2 regions of the Falsiroseomonas sp. HW251 genome follow, and region 1 is predicted to be linked to the other one. Evidence: predicted binding sites of a transcription regulator. Region 1 holds the regulator's gene; the other holds the start of a gene.
What was found. The regulator LexA, encoded in region 1, represses DNA repair genes until DNA is damaged. The targets are predictions, from matches to a motif close to TGTTCTANNTANGTTC.

Region 1 (8,659 bases):
AGGTCTTCGAGGCGCGGGCGATGGGCGCCGATTGCATCCTGCTGATCATGGCCGCGCTGTCCGACGCCCAGGCCGAGGAGCTGGAGGACATCGCCCGCTCGCTCGACATGGCGGTGCTGGCCGAGGTGCATGACCGGCGGGAGCTGGATCGCGCGCTGGGGCTGGAGACGCGGCTGATCGGCGTGAACAACCGCAACCTCAAGACCCTGGCGACCGACCTTTCGACGTCGGAGGAACTGGTCCCGCTGATCCCCGCCGACCGCATCCCGGTGGCCGAGAGCGGCATCCGCACCCCCGGGGATGTGCGCCGCATGTGCAAGGCCGGCGCGCGCTGCCTGCTGATCGGCGAGCACCTGCTGCGCCAGCCCGACGTGACCGCGGCCGCGGGCGAGCTGATCCACGCCATCCCGAACTGAGCGCGGACCTTCCCTGTCCCAAACCTTCCCTCCCCCGCAAGCGGGGGAGGGCCTAAGCTGCGGGGCATGACCACCAAGCTCACCCATTTCGACGAAGCCGGCCGGGCCGCCATGGTGGATGTCTCCGCCAAGGCCGAGACGGCCCGCACCGCCATAGCCCGCGGCCGCATCGTCATGGCGCCGGATACGCTCGCCCTCATCACCTCCGGCCAGGTCGGCAAGGGCGACGTGCTCGGCGTCGCGCGCCTCGCCGGGATCATGGCGGCGAAGCGGACCTCGGACCTCATCCCGCTCTGCCATCCGCTGATGCTGGCCAAGGTCAGCGTGGACCTGACGCCGGCCGCCCCGGACGCGGTCGAGATCGAGGCGACTGTCAAGGTCACCGGCCAGACCGGCGTCGAGATGGAGGCGCTGACCGCCGTCACCGTCGCCGCGCTCACGGTCTACGACATGTGCAAGGCCGCCGACCGCGCCATGCGCATCGAGGACGTCCGGCTGGTGCACAAATCCGGCGGAAAATCGGGCGTTTACGAGGCGGCGTGATGATCTCGCTGGAAGAGGCCCGCGGCCGCATCCTGGAGGCCCTGACCCCCACCACCGCCGAGACCGTCCCGCTGCCCGAGGCCTGGAACCGGGTGCTGGCCAGGCCGGTGCCCGCCCGGCTGACACAGCCGCCGGCCGATGTCTCGGCGATGGACGGCTACGCCATGCGCGCCGCGGAGGCGACCGAGGGCGCGAGGCTCAAGCTCATCGGCGCCGCGCCGGCCGGCCACCCCTTCGCGGGAGAGGTTGGCCCCGGCCAGGCCGTACGCATCTTCACCGGCGGCTTCGTCCCCGCCGGCGCCGACGGCATCCTGCTGCAGGAGGATGCCGAGGAGACCGCCGGCACCGTCCTGGTGAAGGAAGCGGTGAAGCCGAACCGCTGGATCCGCCGGCGCGGGCTCGACTTCGCCGAGGGCGAGGAATTGCTGCCGGCCGGGCGGCGCCTGACGGCCCGCGACGTCGGCTTGGCCGCGGCGGCGAACCATCCCTGGGTCACGGTCCACCGCAAGCCGCGCATCGGCATCCTGGCCACCGGCGACGAGATCGCACTGCCCGGCGAGCCGATCCCCCCCGGCGGCATCGTCAGCTCCAACGCCCATGCGCTGGCGGCCGTGATCCGGGCCGCCGGCGGCGACCCCATCGTGCTGCCGATCGCCCCGGACGACCGCGACGCCATCGCGGCCGCCGCCGCCTCCGCCCGGTCCTGCGACATGCTGGTCACCACGGGCGGCGCGAGCGTCGGCGAGCACGACCTCGTGCAGAAGGCGCTCGGGCCGGAAGGCTTCGCGCTCGATTTCTGGAAGATCGCGATGCGGCCGGGCAAGCCGCTGATCTGGGGGCGGCTCGGCCGCACGCCGGTTCTGGGGCTGCCGGGGAACCCGGTCTCGGCGCTGGTCTGCGCGGTGCAGTTCCTCTTGCCGTCCGTCGCGATGCTGTCGGGCCTGCCCGCCGCCCCGCCGGCGACGCTGCTGGTCCGCGCCGGCGCGCCACTGCCCGAGAACGACAGGCGTTTCGACCATCTGCGGGCCTCGCTCGGCACCGACCGCGACGGCCGTCCCGTCGCGACGCCCTTCCCCGTCCAGGACAGTTCCATGTTGAAGACCCTGGCGCGGGCCGAGGCGCTGATCCTGCGCCCGCCTCATGCGCCCGCCGCCCCGGAAGGCGCCGAGGTCGAGGCGATTTCCCTCGGCCAGCTCGGAATCTGACCGGCTGCGGAAAAACTCCTGTGGAAAAGATTTGACGCGACGCGGAGAACCTACCTAGAACATCCACGCTGATTCCCCGTTTGTTCGCCGAGGCCGGTGGCCGGGGCGAGCCGGGGTGCGAGGACGGGAGGCTTCATGCTCACGCGGAAGCAGCACGAGCTGCTGATGTTCATCGACCGGCATCTCCGAGATACCGGTTTCTCTCCCTCCTTCGAGGAGATGAAGGAGGCCCTGCGCCTCAAGTCCAAGTCCGGCATTCACCGGCTGATCACGGCTCTGGAGGAGCGCGGCTTCCTCAAGCGCCGCGCTCACCGGGCCCGCGCGCTGGAGGTCATCCGGCTGCCCGATAACGTCGCGCCCCGCATGGCCCAGGCTGCCGCTGCCCCGCCGGCGCCCGCCGCGGCCCCGGCCTTTGCCCCGAACGTCATCCGCGGGAACTTCGCGGCGAATTTGTCCGGCGTGCCGAAGCCCGCCAACGAGGCCCCGGCCGTCCACCTGCCACTCTATGGCCGGATCGCTGCCGGCCTACCGATCGAGGCGCTGCGCGACAACGGCTCGAGCGTCGAGGTCCCGGCCGCGATGCTTGCCGGCGGCGAGCACTACGCTCTTGAAGTCGCGGGCGATTCGATGATGGAGGCCGGGATCCTGGACGGCGATACCGTCATCATCCGCCGCGGCGACATCGCGGAGAACGGCGCGATCGTGGTTGCGCTGGTGGATGAGGCCGAGGTCACCCTCAAGCGCCTGCGCAAGCGCGGCAACTCGGTCGCGCTGGAGCCCGCCAACCGCGCCTACGAGACCCGCATCTTCGGCCCCGACCGGGTCCGGGTTCAGGGCCGCCTGGTCGGGCTTCTCAGGAAGTACTGACCTACCTCTCCAGCCCTCCCCTGCTCGCGGGGGAGAGCTGGGCAAGGAGCCCCTCGCGGACCGGGCGCCCCGGCTGCCGCCAGGCAACACCCCTCAGTACGGATCCCACTCGCCCGTTGCCCGCTCCGCGCGCCAGCTGTGCCAGCGCTGCGCCAGCGCGAGCACGCCGAGCGAGACGAAGGCGCCGGCCGCCATCCAGCCGGCATCCGTCAGCAGCATGGTGTAGCCCAGGGCCATGGCACCCCTCCTTGGTTGCAGGCCCAAGGATAGGCACAACCCAGGTTGACAGAGTATTACCCGCCGTCGCGGGGTGCGACCGGCAGCGAATCCGGCTGCCCCGGCAGCGGTCGCGCCGGCACCCAGGGCCGATCGCCGCGCCAGTCGCGGTCGGCGACCACCCGCACCGCCTGCCCGAGCCAGGCGGCCTGTGCCCCGCCGCGCCAGACCGTGAAGCGGTCGATGCTCTCGCCCGATCCGCAGCGCGGTCGGATCGGCTCGGCCGAGATGATCAGCCCCGCCGTGCCGCAAGCCGCGCGCAGCGCCTCCGGCTCCGGCGGTGCCGCGCGCTGGCCACGCGGGACCGGCGCAGTCCGCAGCAGCACCGCCTCCGCGCCGTCCCGCGGGCGGAAGCGGCAGGCCGTGTCGGTGCAGGCCAAGGCGCCCCCCGCAACCTCGCCCGAAAGCGGCAGGGGCCTGGATGTCCCCGCGCTCATCCGGCGCAGCATCGCCTCCTTCGCGAAGGCGCTTGCGCCGGCCAGCTCCTGCACGAACACGCCATCCGAGGTGCGCAGCGCCACCAGCCGCGCATCCGGGCTAACCAGGAGGTCGGGCGGCGCCTGCGCCAGGCCCGCCGCGAGCGCGCCGGCCAGGACCGGCACGCCTGCCAGGCGCAGCCCTCCCCGCCACAGGGCGAGCCAGCAGAAGCCGAAGGCCGCGACCGCGAGCGCCGGCCCCGGGATCGGCGGCAGCACCGGCGAGGCCTCGGGCCAGGCCGCGACGACGCGTGCCACCGCCAGCATCGCCTCCACCCCCTGCCCCATGGCCCAGAGCGCCGGCGCCTCCAGCCCGAACGGCATCAGCGCGAGCGCGACCATCCCCGCCGGCATGACCAGGAAGGAGGTCAGCGGCACCGCGACCGCATTGGCCGCAACGCCATAGATCTGGAGCCGCCCGAAATGGTGCAGGCCAAAAGGCGCCGTCGCCGCGCCGGCCAGCGCCGAGGTCAGGGCGAGCCCGATCACCGCCAGCGCCACCCGGCGTCGCCACCCGCCTCCAAGCCGCAGGGCCGACAAGCGGTCCTTCAGCGCCTCATGCCCCGCGATCAGCGCCAGCACAGCCGCGAAGCTCATCTGGAAGGAGGGTCCGAGCAGTTCGGCGGGGGCGGCCAGCAGCACCACCGCCGCCGCCAGCGCAATGGACCGCAGGGTCAGCGCCCGCCGCCCCGCGACGAGGGCCAGCGTCACCAGCCCGGCCATCACCAGGCAGCGCTGCATCGGCACCTGCGATCCCGTCAGCAGCGTGTAGCCGATTCCCGCGGCCAGCCCGCCGACCGCGGCGATCGCCTTGCCCGGGATGCGGAGCGCGACCCAAGGCACCAGCGCGATGGCCAGCCGCAGCACCGCGAAGACCACGCCGATGACGATCGCCATGTGCAGCCCGGAGACCGAGAGCAGATGCGCGAGTCCGCTGTCGCGCATCGCCGCGATCTCGGCCGGCGGTATCGCGGCCTGGGATCCCGTCAGCAGCGCCGCGGCCACCGCGCCGGCGCCGCCGGGGATCGCCGCCTCGATCCGCGTCTCCAGAATCGTGCGCAGCCAGGCGAAGAAGGGCCGCTCCTCGCCCTGCGTCACGACCACCGGCGCGATCGCCGTGCCCGACCCGCCGAGCCCGCTGAAGAAGGCGGCACGCTGGAAGTCCCAGGCGCCTGGCGCGACGGGCGGCGGCGGTTCGCGCAGCAGGGCGCGGACGGCGATCGTGTCGCCAGGTTCCGGCCGGGCCGCATCGCTCGCGCGCAGCCGCAGCCGGATCGCGCGCGGCAGCGCATCGCCACCGTTGAGCCGCACGCCCTCCAGCGTCACGCGCCGGCTCTCTGGCAGCGCCTCCACCGCCGTGACCGTGCCGGAGAGCCCGACCGCGCCGCGCGGCAGGTCAAGCGGGGCGGGCAGCCCCGCCGCCTGCCAAGACGCGACGCCGAAGCCCAGCAGCCCCGCCGTAGCCATGCCGACCGCCCAGCCCACCAGCGGCACCCGCCGACCCAGCCACAGCGCCAGCGCAATCAGCCCAGGCACCAGCCACAGGGCCTGCCAGCCCGGCTCCGTCGCCCGCTCGAAATAGCAGAGCACCCCAGCGCCAAGCGCCACCGCGAGCCAGGGCGCGAAGCGGCCATGCTGCCGGGCGAGCATCGCCTCCGCCGCCCCGCGTAGCGACGCGGCGACGCCCGGCCGTTCGGCACGCGCCAGGGAAAGGCTCACGCGCCACAGTTGTCGTGCCGCGGGCGCAACGCAACCACGTGGAGGCGTTTTCATCCGCCGCGCGGCGCGAGCGTTTGCCGGGCTCCCGTCCGCGCTGGACCGTGATCCACGGTCGTAGCTAGCGGTCCAGTCCTTGTTTGCGCGGCTGATTCACAGCTTCGCCGATTCCGCCTTCGCGGATCAGGCGCTAGGAAGAGCGCCCCTGATCCTCGGCTGGAACCCCATGTCGGTCCGCACCCGCTTCGCCCCCTCGCCCACGGGCTACCTGCATATCGGCGGCGCCCGCACGGCGCTGTTCAACTACCTCTTCGCCCGCCGCCATGGCGGCCAGTACCTCCTGCGGATCGAGGACACGGACAAGGCGCGCTCCACGCCCGAGGCCGTGCAGCAGATCATCGAGAGCCTGGACTGGCTCGGCCTCGGCCCGGACGAGACCCCGGTCTTCCAGTCCACGCGGGAGCCACGCCACGCCGAGGTCGCGAGGGAGCTGCTCGCCAAGGGCAAGGCCTACCTCGCCTACGACACGCCGGACGAGTTGGCGGCGATGCGCGCCGAGGCCGAGGCGGCGAAGCGCCCGTTCAAGTACGACGGCTCGAAGTGGATCGGGATGGACGCGTCCAAGGCGCCATCGGTCGCGCCCGCCATCCGGATCATCGCCCCGCGCGGCGGCGAGACCGTGGTGAAGGACCTGGTGCAGGGCGAGGTGAAGGTCGCCAACACCGAGCTCGACGACATGATCATCCTGCGCTCGGACAGCACGCCGACCTACCTGCACGCGGTCGTCGTGGACGACCACGACATGCAGATCACGCACGTGATCCGCGGCGATGACCACCTCACCAACACCTTCCGCCAGTGCATGGTGTACGACGCCATGGGCTGGCACCGGCCCCACTTCGCGCATGTGCCGCTGATCCATGGGGCGGACGGCGCGAAGCTGTCGAAGCGCCACGGCGCGGTCGGCGCGCTGGAGTTCCGCGAGCAGGGCTACTTGCCCGAGGCCGTCTGCAACTACCTGCTCCGCCTGGGTTGGGGCCATGGCGACACCGAGATCATCGGCCGCGAGGACGCGATCAGGATCTTCGACATTGCCGATGTCGGCCGCGCCGCGGCGCGGATGGACTATGCCAAGCTCACGCACTTCAACGGCGTCTGGCTCCGGGCCGCCGACGATGCCCGTCTGACGAAGGAGGTGCTGGCCCGCTTCGCGAAGCGCGGCGTGCTGTTCGGCACCGAGGGCGGCGACCGCGTCGCCGCGCTGATGCCGGACCTGAAGGAGCGGGCAAAGACCCTCGAGGAACTCGCCGGCGCCGCCGTCTTCGTCGCGCAGGACGGCCCGCCCGAGATGGACCCGAAGGCGGCCGCGCTCCTGACGCCCGAGGCGAAGGAGCGGCTGAAGGACCTCGCGGTCTTCCTGACGGACGCGCCGTGGGAGCGCAAGGACCTCGAGCAGTGGCTGCGCGACTACGCCGACGTGAAGGGCGTGAAGATGGGCGCCGTCGCCCAGCCGCTGCGCGTCGCGCTGACAGGTAGCACCTCCTCGCCGCCGATCGACGCGGTGCTCTTCGTGCTCGGCCGCGCGGAGGCCGTCTCCCGCATGCTCGCCGCCGCGGGGGAGTGACGCCCTGGCCAGGTCGGCGCGACTGCTGGACCTGATCCAGGCGCTGCGCGGAAGGCGGCGTCCGGTGACGGCCGCGGCGCTGGCAGGCGAACTCGGCGTCACGCCCCGAACGATCTACCGCGACGTGGCGACGCTGATGGCCGCCGGCGCACCGATCGAGGGCGAGGCGGGGCTCGGCTACGTGCTCCGCCCAGGCCTCTTCCTGCCGCCGCTCATGCTCGGCGCGGACGAGGCGGACGCCGTGCTGCTCGGGCTGCGCCTGGTCGAGAGCCGCGGCGATGCGGCGCTGGCCGCCGCCGCCCGCAGCGCCGCGGCGAAGGTCGGCGCCGTGCTGCCCGACAGCGTCGAGCCCGATGACGGCCTCATCGCCGGGCCGGGCGCGAAGGACGCGCCCCATCTCGGCACGATCCGCGGGGCGATGCGGGCCGAGCGCAGGCTGCGGCTGGCGTACACCGACCGCAGGGGCAGGCCGAGCGACCGCGTGGTCTGGCCGCTCGCCGTCGGCTTCTTCGACGCCGTCGAGATGCTCGCAGCCTGGTGCGAGGAGCGCGACGACTTCCGGCATTTTCGTCTCGACCGGATCGTCAGCGCCGAGGCGCTGCCCGACCGCATGCCGACGCGCCGCCGCGTGCTGCTGAGGCAGTGGCGGCTGAGCCAGGATCTCGACGACGGCTCCTGACAGGATCTGTCAGGGCCGGCGCGCAGTCTCCGCGGGGTCGCAAGGAGACACCGCCATGACGCCATCTCTGCTGATCCTCTACGTCGCCGACGTCGCGGCGAGCGCTCGCTTCTACGAGACCCTGCTGCAGCGGGCGCCGGAGGAGGCTTCGCCGGGCTTCGCGATGTTCAGGCTGCCCTCGGGCCTGTCGATCGGCCTCTGGGCACGCGCCGGAGGCCCGCCGCGCGGGATGGAGATCGACTTCATCGTCGACGACGCGGACGCCGTCCACGCCGACTGGACCGCGCGCGGCATCCCGGTCGCGGAGCCGCTCTCCGACCAGGAGTTCGGCCGCAGTTTCGTCGCGCAAGACCCCGACGGCACGCGGCTGCGCGTGCTGCGCCCGGCCTAGGGCCGCTCGTTCCACACGTCACTTCAATGCGAGATGACATCAAGTCCGGCGATCGTGTCATGCGGTCGTGGCGCAAGCGGAAATAGCATACTGCATTCTCTTCCCGCAGCGCCGCGCCGGGCCGATCCGGGTCTGGCCGGCGCCGGGATCATGGGGGGAAGGCAGATCGGCATGACCGCGAGGCTCGGCACCACCGGCGACGACAGCCTGCTCGGAACACCCCGTGCCGAGTTCATCGTTGGCGACCCCTATGCCAGCGATCCCGCGACGCCGGGCGACCTCGGGGACCTCACCGGGCTGGCCGGCGCCGACACCATCCACGGCTCGCGTGGTGCCGATACGCTCGTTGGCGACGCGCTGCGCGCCGACGGTACGGAGGCGCGGGGTGGCGCGGACGTGCTGTCCGGGGGCGAGGGCGACGACTGGATCGCTGGCGATGCGATCAGCCTGAGTGGCAGCTCCGGCG
Region 2 (8,659 bases), on a different contig from region 1:
CTTTCGGCCGCCGAGGTGACGCCGATGGATCCGCGCCTGTTCGACGTGCTCTTCGCCGTGGCGGATGCCGTGGACAGCGACGAAGGCTTCGACGTGATCAGCGGGTATCGCACGCCGGAGACGAACGCGGCGCGATCGCGGCAGAGCGGGCGGGTCTCCACGGTGTCGCTGCACATGTCGGGGATGGCGGCGGATTGCCGGATTCCGGGTCGCAGCAGCCTGGAGGTCGCGCGGCGTGCGGCCGACCTGCAGCTCGGCGGTGTGGGCCTGTATCGCCGCGACGGCTTCATGCATCTGGATTGCGGGCCGGTCCGTCGCTGGTGAGCGTCAGCCCCACGGGTCGTTGAAGCGCAGGCCGGCCGCGCGGAATGCGCAGCCGACGGCGATCGCCGCCGCCATCGCCGAATAGGTCTGCGCGTTCGGCAGGCGCTTCAGCAGGCAGGCCAGAGCTTCCCGTCGTCGGCCACGCTGCGCGAGGGCGACGGCCAGCAGGATTGGTGCTTCCTCCCCGACCAGGCGGGGACAGAGTTCGCAGCCGATCGTGAGGGCTGCGCTTTGCGCCAGGGCGCGGAGCATCGCATCGAGGGGTCCGGCCGCGGCCTCGGCGCGTTCCGTTGCCAGCAGTCGGCGAAGGGCAGGGGCCGTGGGCTCGCCGCGCCGGCAGGCGGCGGCCCAGGCGCGAGCGGCATCCACCAGCAGGCGTTCGGCCGGGGGCAGGTCCTCCGGCGTCGCATCGGTGTACGGCCATGCGGGCAGTCCGCGTGTCGCCATCGTTCCGGGGTCTCCCTGTGCGCCCGGCCAGTCTGGCTGAATTGAGAATGATTCTCAACTGCAGGACGGCATCACCGGAAGTCACGGGATGGTGGCATGGCCGCGGCGCCCCGCTTTGCCGCGCGGATCGAAGGATCGCGGGGATCGTGCAGATTCGGGCTGCGGACCTCGTCGGCATTGGCCAGCACGCGGTCCCATCTCGCCTCCTCCAGCGTGTGCAGCCCGTCGAGCAGGCGGGACCAGTCGTGCAGGCGGCGGACGACGAGGTGGATGATCGGGACTTCCCTGGTTTCGGTGCGCTCGACGCGGCCCTCGGCCAGCACCAGCCGGGCGCCGACCACCGCGGCGCGGTCGCGTGCGACGATGTCGGGGTAGAGCACCAGATTGGCGGTGCCGAACTCGTCCTCAATGGTGAAGAACACCACGCCCTTGGCGCTGCCCGGCCGCTGCCGCACCAGGACGAGGCCGGGGACCTTGATCCATCGCCCCTGCCGCGCGGCGTTCAGCGCGCGCGTGTCCACGCCGCCGAGCTCGGCCAGCCTTGGTCGCAGCAGCGCGACGGGATGCCGGCGCAGCGACAGGCCCGTCGCGGCATAGTCCAGCACGGTCTGCTCGCCGGCGGTCTCGGCGGGCAGGCTGGGCTTGAGGTCGTCGCGCGCTTCCGACAGCGGCAGCGGCGCCTCGATTCCTGCGGCTTCCCAGAGCGCGTGGCGACGACCATCGGTCAGGGCGCGCAGCGCATCGGCCCGCGCCAGCGCATCCACCGCGCCGCGGTCGAGCCTGGCGCGGCGGGCGAGGTCGGCGACGTCGCGGAAGGGCGCGACGGCGCGCGCTTCCATGATGGCCTCGCCGTCCTCCTTCTTCAGCCCGGCGATCAGACGGAGGCCGAGGCGGAGGGCGACTGCCCCCTCCCCATCCCTCCCCCGCAACTGCGGGGGAGGGAGCAGAAGCTCAGGCGCGGCGCTTTTTCCCTCCCCCGCAGTCGCGGGGGAGGGCAGGGAGGGAGCCACTTCTCTACGACCCTCCAGCGTGCAGTCCCAGTCCGACCACACGACGTCGATCGGCCGCACCTCCACACCATGGTCCCTTGCGTCGCGCACGATCTGCGCCGGGGCGTAGAAGCCCATGGGCTGGCTGTTCAGCAGCGCCGCGGCGAAGGCCGCGGGGTGATGGCACTTGATCCAGGCCGAGACATAGACGAGCGAGGCGAAGCTCGCGGCATGGCTTTCCGGGAAGCCATAGGTGCCAAAGCCCTCGAGCTGACGGAAGCAGCGCTCCGCGAAGTCCGCGTCATAGCCATTCTGCGCCATGCCGGAGAGGAACTCCTCTCGGAACTTCCAGATCTCCCCGGTATTGCGGAAGGTCGCCATGGCGCGGCGGAGTTCGTCGGCGCGGCCGGGCGAGAAGCCGGCGCCGACGATCGCGATCTTCATCGCCTGTTCCTGGAACAGCGGCACGCCGAGCGTCTTGCCCAGCACCTCCTCCAGGCCAGGCGGGATGTCCCGCGGCTCCTCGTTGTTCCGGCGACGCAGATAGGGATGCACCATGTCGCCCTGGATCGGGCCGGGGCGGACGATCGCGACCTCGATGACGAGGTCATAGAACTTCTCCGGCCGCAGCCGAGGCAGCATGTTCATCTGCGCGCGGCTCTCGACCTGGAAAACGCCGAGCGAGTCCGCCTTGCGCAGCATGGCATAGGTCTCGTCGTCGTCCTGCGGGACGGAAGCCAGCGTGTAGCGCTCCCCGCCCGTCCCCTCGATCAGCTCGAAGGCGCGGCGGATGCAGGTCAGCATGCCGAGGCCCAGCACATCCACCTTCAGGATCTTCAGCGCCTCGATGTCGTCCTTGTCCCACTCGATCGTGGTGCGGTTCTCCATTGCGGCCTTGACCACCACCGTGTGCTCCACCAGCGGGCCGCGGGTGATGACGAAGCCGCCGACATGGGTGGCGAGGTGGCGCGGGAAGTCCTGGATCTCCTCGGCGATCTCCATGGCGTGACGGATGCGCGGATCGGCGTCGGGGCGCAGGCCGTTGTCGGCGGCGAGATCGGCCAGCGACTTGTCGCCGGAACCCCAGACGGATTTCGCGATGCGCGCGGTGACATCCTCTGTCAGGCCCATGGCCTTGCCGACCTCGCGGATCGCGCTGCGCTCGCGGTAGCGGATCAGCGTCGCGGCGATGGCGGCGCGGTCGCGGCCATAGCGGTCGTAGATATGCTGGATGACCTCTTCGCGCCGCTCATGCTCGAAATCGACGTCGATGTCGGGCGGCTCGTCGCGGGCGGCGGAGATGAAGCGCTCGAACAGCATATCGTGCTTGTCCGGCGCGACGGCGGTGATGCCAAGCGCGAAGCAGACCGCCGAATTCGCCGCCGAGCCGCGGCCCTGGCAAAGGATTTCCTTCGACTGCGCGAAGCGCACGATCTCGTGGACCGTCAGGAAATAGGCGGCGTAGTTGAGCTGCGCGATCAACGCGAGCTCATGCTCGATCTGCTTCGCCACGGCGTCCGGCACGCCATCGGGCCAGCGTTCGCGGCAAGCGGCCTCGACGCGCGCTTCCAGCGTTTCCTGCGGCGTGCGGCCGGGATCGAGAATCTCGTCGGGGTATTCGTAGGAGAGTTGCCGCAGCGAGAACTTGCAGGTGTCGAGCACCCGCTGCACCGCCTCGATCGCCTCGCGATGGCGGGGCAGGCGGCGCGCCACTTCCTGCGGCGGCAGGAGGTAGGCCTCGGCATTGGCCTCGGCGTGGTAGCCCAGCCGCTCGACCGTCGTGCCGAGCCGGATCGCGGTCAGCACATCGGCAACGCGCCGGCGCGACGCGACGTGGTAGCGCACGCCGCCCGCGGCGATCAGGGGCAGGCCGCTCGAGGCCAGCAGGTCCAGCCGCGCCTGGTCATCGCCGCGACAACGGTGATCCACGGCGCAGAAGAGCGGCAGGGCAAGGCGGCGCCGCAGCGCCTGCGCGTCTCCGCGCATCCGGCGCAGGACACCCACATCGGGCCGCGCCGGTGGGATGGCAGCCATCACGCTGCCCTCGGCGCCGGCGATCAGCATGTCGCGGGTGAGGTGGATCTCGCCTTTCTCGCCCTGCATGCGCGCCTCGGAGAGCATGCGGCAGAGGCGGCCCCAGGCTGGGCGGTCGGCGGGCCAGGCCAGGTATTCCGCGCCGTCCTGCAGGCAGAGCCGGATCCCTGCGACGAAGCGCATGCCGGCCTGCTCCGCCGCGACCAGGCCGCGCACTAGGCCGGCAACGGAATTGCGGTCGGCGATGCCGATCGCCTCCATCCCCAGCGCATGCGCGGCCGCGACGTATTCGCGGGGATGCGACGCACCTTCGAGGAAGGTGAAGTTCGACATGGCGGCGAGTTCGATGGGCATCACAGCCGCCCGTGGATGAACCAGCGCGCCGCCGCCCCGAAGCCGGACCGGCAGACCCAGAGCCGCGCGCCGGACGCCAGTTCCACCCGGTAGTAGTCGCGGCCCGGCCGGTCCGGCCGCTCGCGCCACCATTCCGGCTCCAGCCGTTCCGGCCCTTCCGCCGCCAGCACACGATGGGCAGTCCTGCCGAGGCGCAGCAGGGAAGGGGGCGCGTCCGGCACCATCGCGACGGCGCCGATCTCGATGGGGCGGCGCAGCAGGCGCAGGGGGCGTGGGGCGCGCGGCCAGCCCTGCGGCACCACGATGCTCGCCGTGGCGGCGACGCGCATCGCCTCGCGTTCCGGCCAGTGGCTCTCGGCGGGGGCCAGGCGCCAGACCTGCACGCGCTGCGCCAGGCGGTCGAAGAGGCGGGCGAGTTCATCGGCCTGCAACGCGCCGGACCCGCCGAGGCAGGCGCCCTGGGTGCCGGTCATGGGCTCCGTCACCTCAGCGCCGAGGGTGATGCGGTCGAAGCCGAAGCCGGGTTCGAGCTTCTCCAGCTTTTCCGCGAAAAGCCGGGCGAGATGGGTGGGATCGCGGCCGGCAAGGCCCATGCTGATCGCGACTTCCTGCACCGCGCCGTCCACGCGATGCGCGCGCAGCACCACGCGCCGCGCGCCGCGGCCGGCGGCTTCCAGCTTGCGGCAGAGGACCCGCAACAGGCCGTCCACGACGAGGTCGATGGCCTCTCGCGTGATCAGCGGCTCCAGGAACTCTCGCGTAGCGTCGAATTCGGGCGGCGGGCGGATCGGCGAGACCGGCGCGGCGATCTCGCCTGCTGCCTCGTCCAGCGCGCGCAGCAGCGCCGCGCCGAAGCGCCGGGCCAGCGGAGCACGTGGCTGGCGCCGGACCTCCGCGATGCTGCGCAACCCCATCCGCGCCAGGGTCGCCACGATGTCCGGATCCACCGGCAGCACCGACAGGCCGAGCGGCGCGACCGCCTCGGCCTCCTGGCCCGGCAGCACCACCAGCCCCGAGGCGCCGGCGTGTGCCAGGGCCAGCGCCGTGCCCGGCGCGCCTGCCGTCACGCCGCAGGCCGTCACGCCAAGCCGCGCCATGCCCTTCTCCGCCCGGCGCAGCAGCGCGGCCTCGCCGCCGAAGAGATGGGCGGCGCCGGTGATGTCCAGCACCAGTGCTTCGGTCCCTGCGATGGCGACGAGGGGTGAGAAGCGCATGGCCCAGAGGGCGAGCCGCTCCAGGAAGGCGGCATCCGCGGCGGGATCGGCCTCGATCGCTTCGGCATCAGGGGCTATGGCCTGGGCATCGGACAGGGCCTGGCCGGGGCGGATGCCGGCGATCCCGGCGACGGCGACAACCTCGCGCCGTGGGCCGATGGAGTGCCAGACCAGGACCGGGCCCCGGCGTCGCAGTCGCTCCACCGCCAGGCAGGGCAGGGCGAGGGCCAGATGCCGGCGATCGCTGGCGGCGGGCGTGACGCCCACTGCCTGTCTGAAGGAAAAAGGGTCCGATGGCGGGCCCAGTCCCGGCAGCGGCAGGTGGGGCGGGCGGGCGGCGCGGCGCCGGCTCATGCACGGCGCCGGTTGCGCGTGGGGGCGGCCAAGGTGCCGCCCTCGGTCTCCAGCCGGTCGGTCGTGGTGCGCCAAGCCACCGTCCAGCTCCGCGGCGTGCTGCCTCGGCCACGCAGCAGATCGAGCTGCCAGCGTGGATCCCCGAGGCTGTGCGCGGAGCCGCCGCTGCCGGCCAGCGCATCAACCCGCCAACGCGTCAGTGCGGCTGAGGGGCCGGCTTCCTCGGTATCCGGACGCAGCAGCAGGCCGAGTGCCCCGCCGGCCTCCGCGGCAAGCTGCAGGCGCCGGGCTGCGGTCAGGTCGATATCGGACAAGGCCAGCAGTGCCCCGCCAACGGCGGCGCAGCGCAGCGCCTCCTCCATCGCCCAGAGGCCATCGGCCGGCCGCGGTGCCCGGACGAGGACGAGTTCGGCCGGCGACAGGCCATAGCGTACCAGGCCCGACGGCCAGGCATCGGGATCGGGCCCGATCCACAGGACCGGCCCGCCGGTCCGCCCGAGGATGACTGCCGCGAAGCCCGCGGCTGCCCCAGGCTCCGCTGCCAGAACTTCGTGCAGTCCGGCGCGGGCCAACCCGCCCTGAGGCAGATGCGCATCGATGTCTTCGGACAAATGCACGACCCCGGCTTGGCTTCGGGCGAGCGCAGCCGCGGCCCCTGCACGCTCGAGCCGGCCGACCCGAGCCCGCAGCGCGGCGAGCAGGGCCGGACGGTCCATTGGCAAGGGCTCGGGTGGCTGTGGATAGGGGGCGTTGTCGGAGGACATGGGAATTGTTCACTATATGTTCCCATCATGCATCGTCGCCGGTCAAGCTGTTTGCGGGCGAAGCCTCGTGGGAGGCACAGAATATTATATATAATCAACATATTAGTGAATAATTCTGAGATCTGACAAGAGCTTTCTTCCGAGCTCTCGCCTATCGCCAAGCGTTTCTGCGGCTCCCCCTTTCTCAACGCTGCATAGCGCCTCCTGCCACCGCAACCCTCAGCGACTCGTCCCTGATGACACGGCCTCGCCTCCCCTGCGCGTGAGGCGGGCGCTTACGAAGCCGTGAGGAGATCGCAACCGTCATCGTCCTGTCGCGTCTCGCTCGCCATGCCCGGAGGGGGAGGCACCACGGCATTTGGAGACAGGGCAGTGAAATTGAATCTACTGATTGCGACCGCGATGATGCTCAGCCTGGCCGGCCCATTGGCAGCCGAACCCCAGCACCGGCAGGTCCAGCGGGGCACGGCGTCCTACTACCATCCGCAGAACTTCACGAACCGCCCCATGGCCAATGGAGATCGCTTCGACCCGAATTCGAACGCTGCCGCGCATCGAACCCTGCCGCTCGGTACCGTCGCGGACGTGACCAACCTCAGCAACGGCGAAACGCGCCGCGTGGTGATCGAGGACCGCGGGCCTTATGTCGGTGGGCGTGTGATCGACCTCTCGCCCCGCATCGCCGACGAACTCGGCATGCGCCACGCTGGCCTGGCTCCTGTGGAGGTGAGGCCGGTGGGCCAGTTGCCCAATCGCGGGCGCGACGGCCAGAGCGGCCTCGACTGACCCCGATCGGGGCCGCGGGTCACCGCGGCCCCACCACCGATGTCAGCGCCACATCCAGGGAGCATGCGGCGACAGCGTTTCGATGTCCCAGGGCGCGCGGTTTGCCTCTTGATGGGCATCGGCGCGCGAGATGCCGATGTCCTTGAGCATGCGCTCATCCATCCCCGCAATGTGGCGGCGGGTCTCGATCGTGCGCATCATCAGGGCGAGCCAGGCAAGCCAGCCCACCGGTTGCCTCCGCGCCTGGCAGGCAACGGGACGGCTGATCACGGAGCCGGACATCTCTGCGGTCCTTTCCCTCTGCTTCGAACCGCAGGCAGCCTCACCCGATCGCAATCATCAATCCAACGAATTATGTTGACGATTGGCATCATGCGGATTGATGTTGGGCGCATGTTCGGTCTGCCACCGGGGTTGGATCCCGACCTGTTGCGCACCTTCGTGCTGATCATCGAAGGCGGCTCATTCACCCGCGCCGCAGAGCGCGTAGGGCGGACGCAGTCCGCCGTCTCCATGCAGATCAAGCGGCTCGAGGATCTGCTCGGTCAACCGCTGCTGGTGCGCACGCCGCGTGGCGTGCAGCCGACGCCGCAGGGGATGTGGCTGCTGGAGCGGGCACGCGCGCTGCTGACCCTGAACGACGAGATCGTCGGCAATTTCCGCTCTCCGCCGATGGTGGGGACGGTCAGGCTCGGCACGCCGGACGACTATGCCCTGAACTGGCTGCCGAAGATCCTGGCGCGCTTCGCGGAAGCGCATCCGGCTGTTGAGCTGGACGTCACCTGCATGAACTCCGACGTGCTGGCGCAGCAGATCCAGGATGGGCGCCTGGACCTCAGCTTGATCAGTGAAGGTCAGGAGCCCCAGGGCTGGCCGACGCAGCGGATCTGGCGCGGACCGCTGCGCTGGGTCGGCAGCCCGGCGCATGCGTTGCACAAGCGCGATCCCCTGCCGCTCGCGCTGGCTCGACCCGACAATTCCTGCATATGGCGGAACGCCGCGCTGAGTGCCCTTCGGGCGCAGGGCAGGACAACACGGGTGACCTACAACTCGGCCACCCAGACCGGTTGTTTCACTGTGGCTCTGGCGGGGCTCGCGATCACGGTCAGCACGCCCTGCACGCTGCCCCAGGGCCTGAGTTGGCTAGGCGAAGCCGAGGGGCTGCCGCCTCTGCCGGAGATGGGGATCTTGCTGGTACGGCACGAGGCGTCCCTGAACGTGCCCGTCGCCGACGCGTTGGCGGCGCATATCACGGAGGGATTCCGGCGGGCAGGTTCGTCCGACGTGCCCATGGCGGCCTGATCGAGGCGCGCGGCGGTTTTTCGTCGTCGGGGGTTTGACAGCCCAGATCGAGGCGACTAGATACCCGTCACCGACGACGAACGCGTTGGCC

Region 2: a site for LexA is predicted at 6,487-6,502, ahead of ACLF3M_RS26090 (ImuA family protein). Genes of this name have one in related genera too.

Annotation. Positions count from the first base shown of each region.
Region 1 is NZ_JBNXUM010000016.1:121,272-129,930, reverse strand. It holds gene trpC (indole-3-glycerol phosphate synthase TrpC) at 1-416, shown strand, start outside; gene moaC (cyclic pyranopterin monophosphate synthase MoaC) at 483-959, shown strand; gene ACLF3M_RS19805 (molybdopterin molybdotransferase MoeA) at 959-2,164, shown strand; gene lexA (transcriptional repressor LexA) at 2,300-3,031, shown strand; gene ACLF3M_RS19795 (hypothetical protein) at 3,125-3,268, opposite strand; gene ACLF3M_RS19790 (ComEC/Rec2 family competence protein) at 3,325-5,502, opposite strand; gene gltX (glutamate--tRNA ligase) at 5,726-7,123, shown strand; gene ACLF3M_RS19780 (helix-turn-helix transcriptional regulator) at 7,128-7,802, shown strand; gene ACLF3M_RS19775 (VOC family protein) at 7,858-8,193, shown strand; gene ACLF3M_RS19770 (calcium-binding protein) at 8,365-8,659, shown strand, end outside.
Region 2 is NZ_JBNXUM010000026.1:87,325-95,983, forward strand. It holds gene ACLF3M_RS26070 (DUF882 domain-containing protein) at 1-324, shown strand, start outside; gene ACLF3M_RS26075 (hypothetical protein) at 328-771, opposite strand; gene ACLF3M_RS26080 (error-prone DNA polymerase) at 843-4,148, opposite strand; gene ACLF3M_RS26085 (Y-family DNA polymerase) at 4,148-5,629, opposite strand; gene ACLF3M_RS26090 (ImuA family protein) at 5,713-6,432, opposite strand; gene ACLF3M_RS26095 (septal ring lytic transglycosylase RlpA family protein) at 6,883-7,266, shown strand; gene ACLF3M_RS26100 (DUF1127 domain-containing protein) at 7,309-7,494, opposite strand; gene ACLF3M_RS26105 (LysR family transcriptional regulator) at 7,621-8,568, shown strand.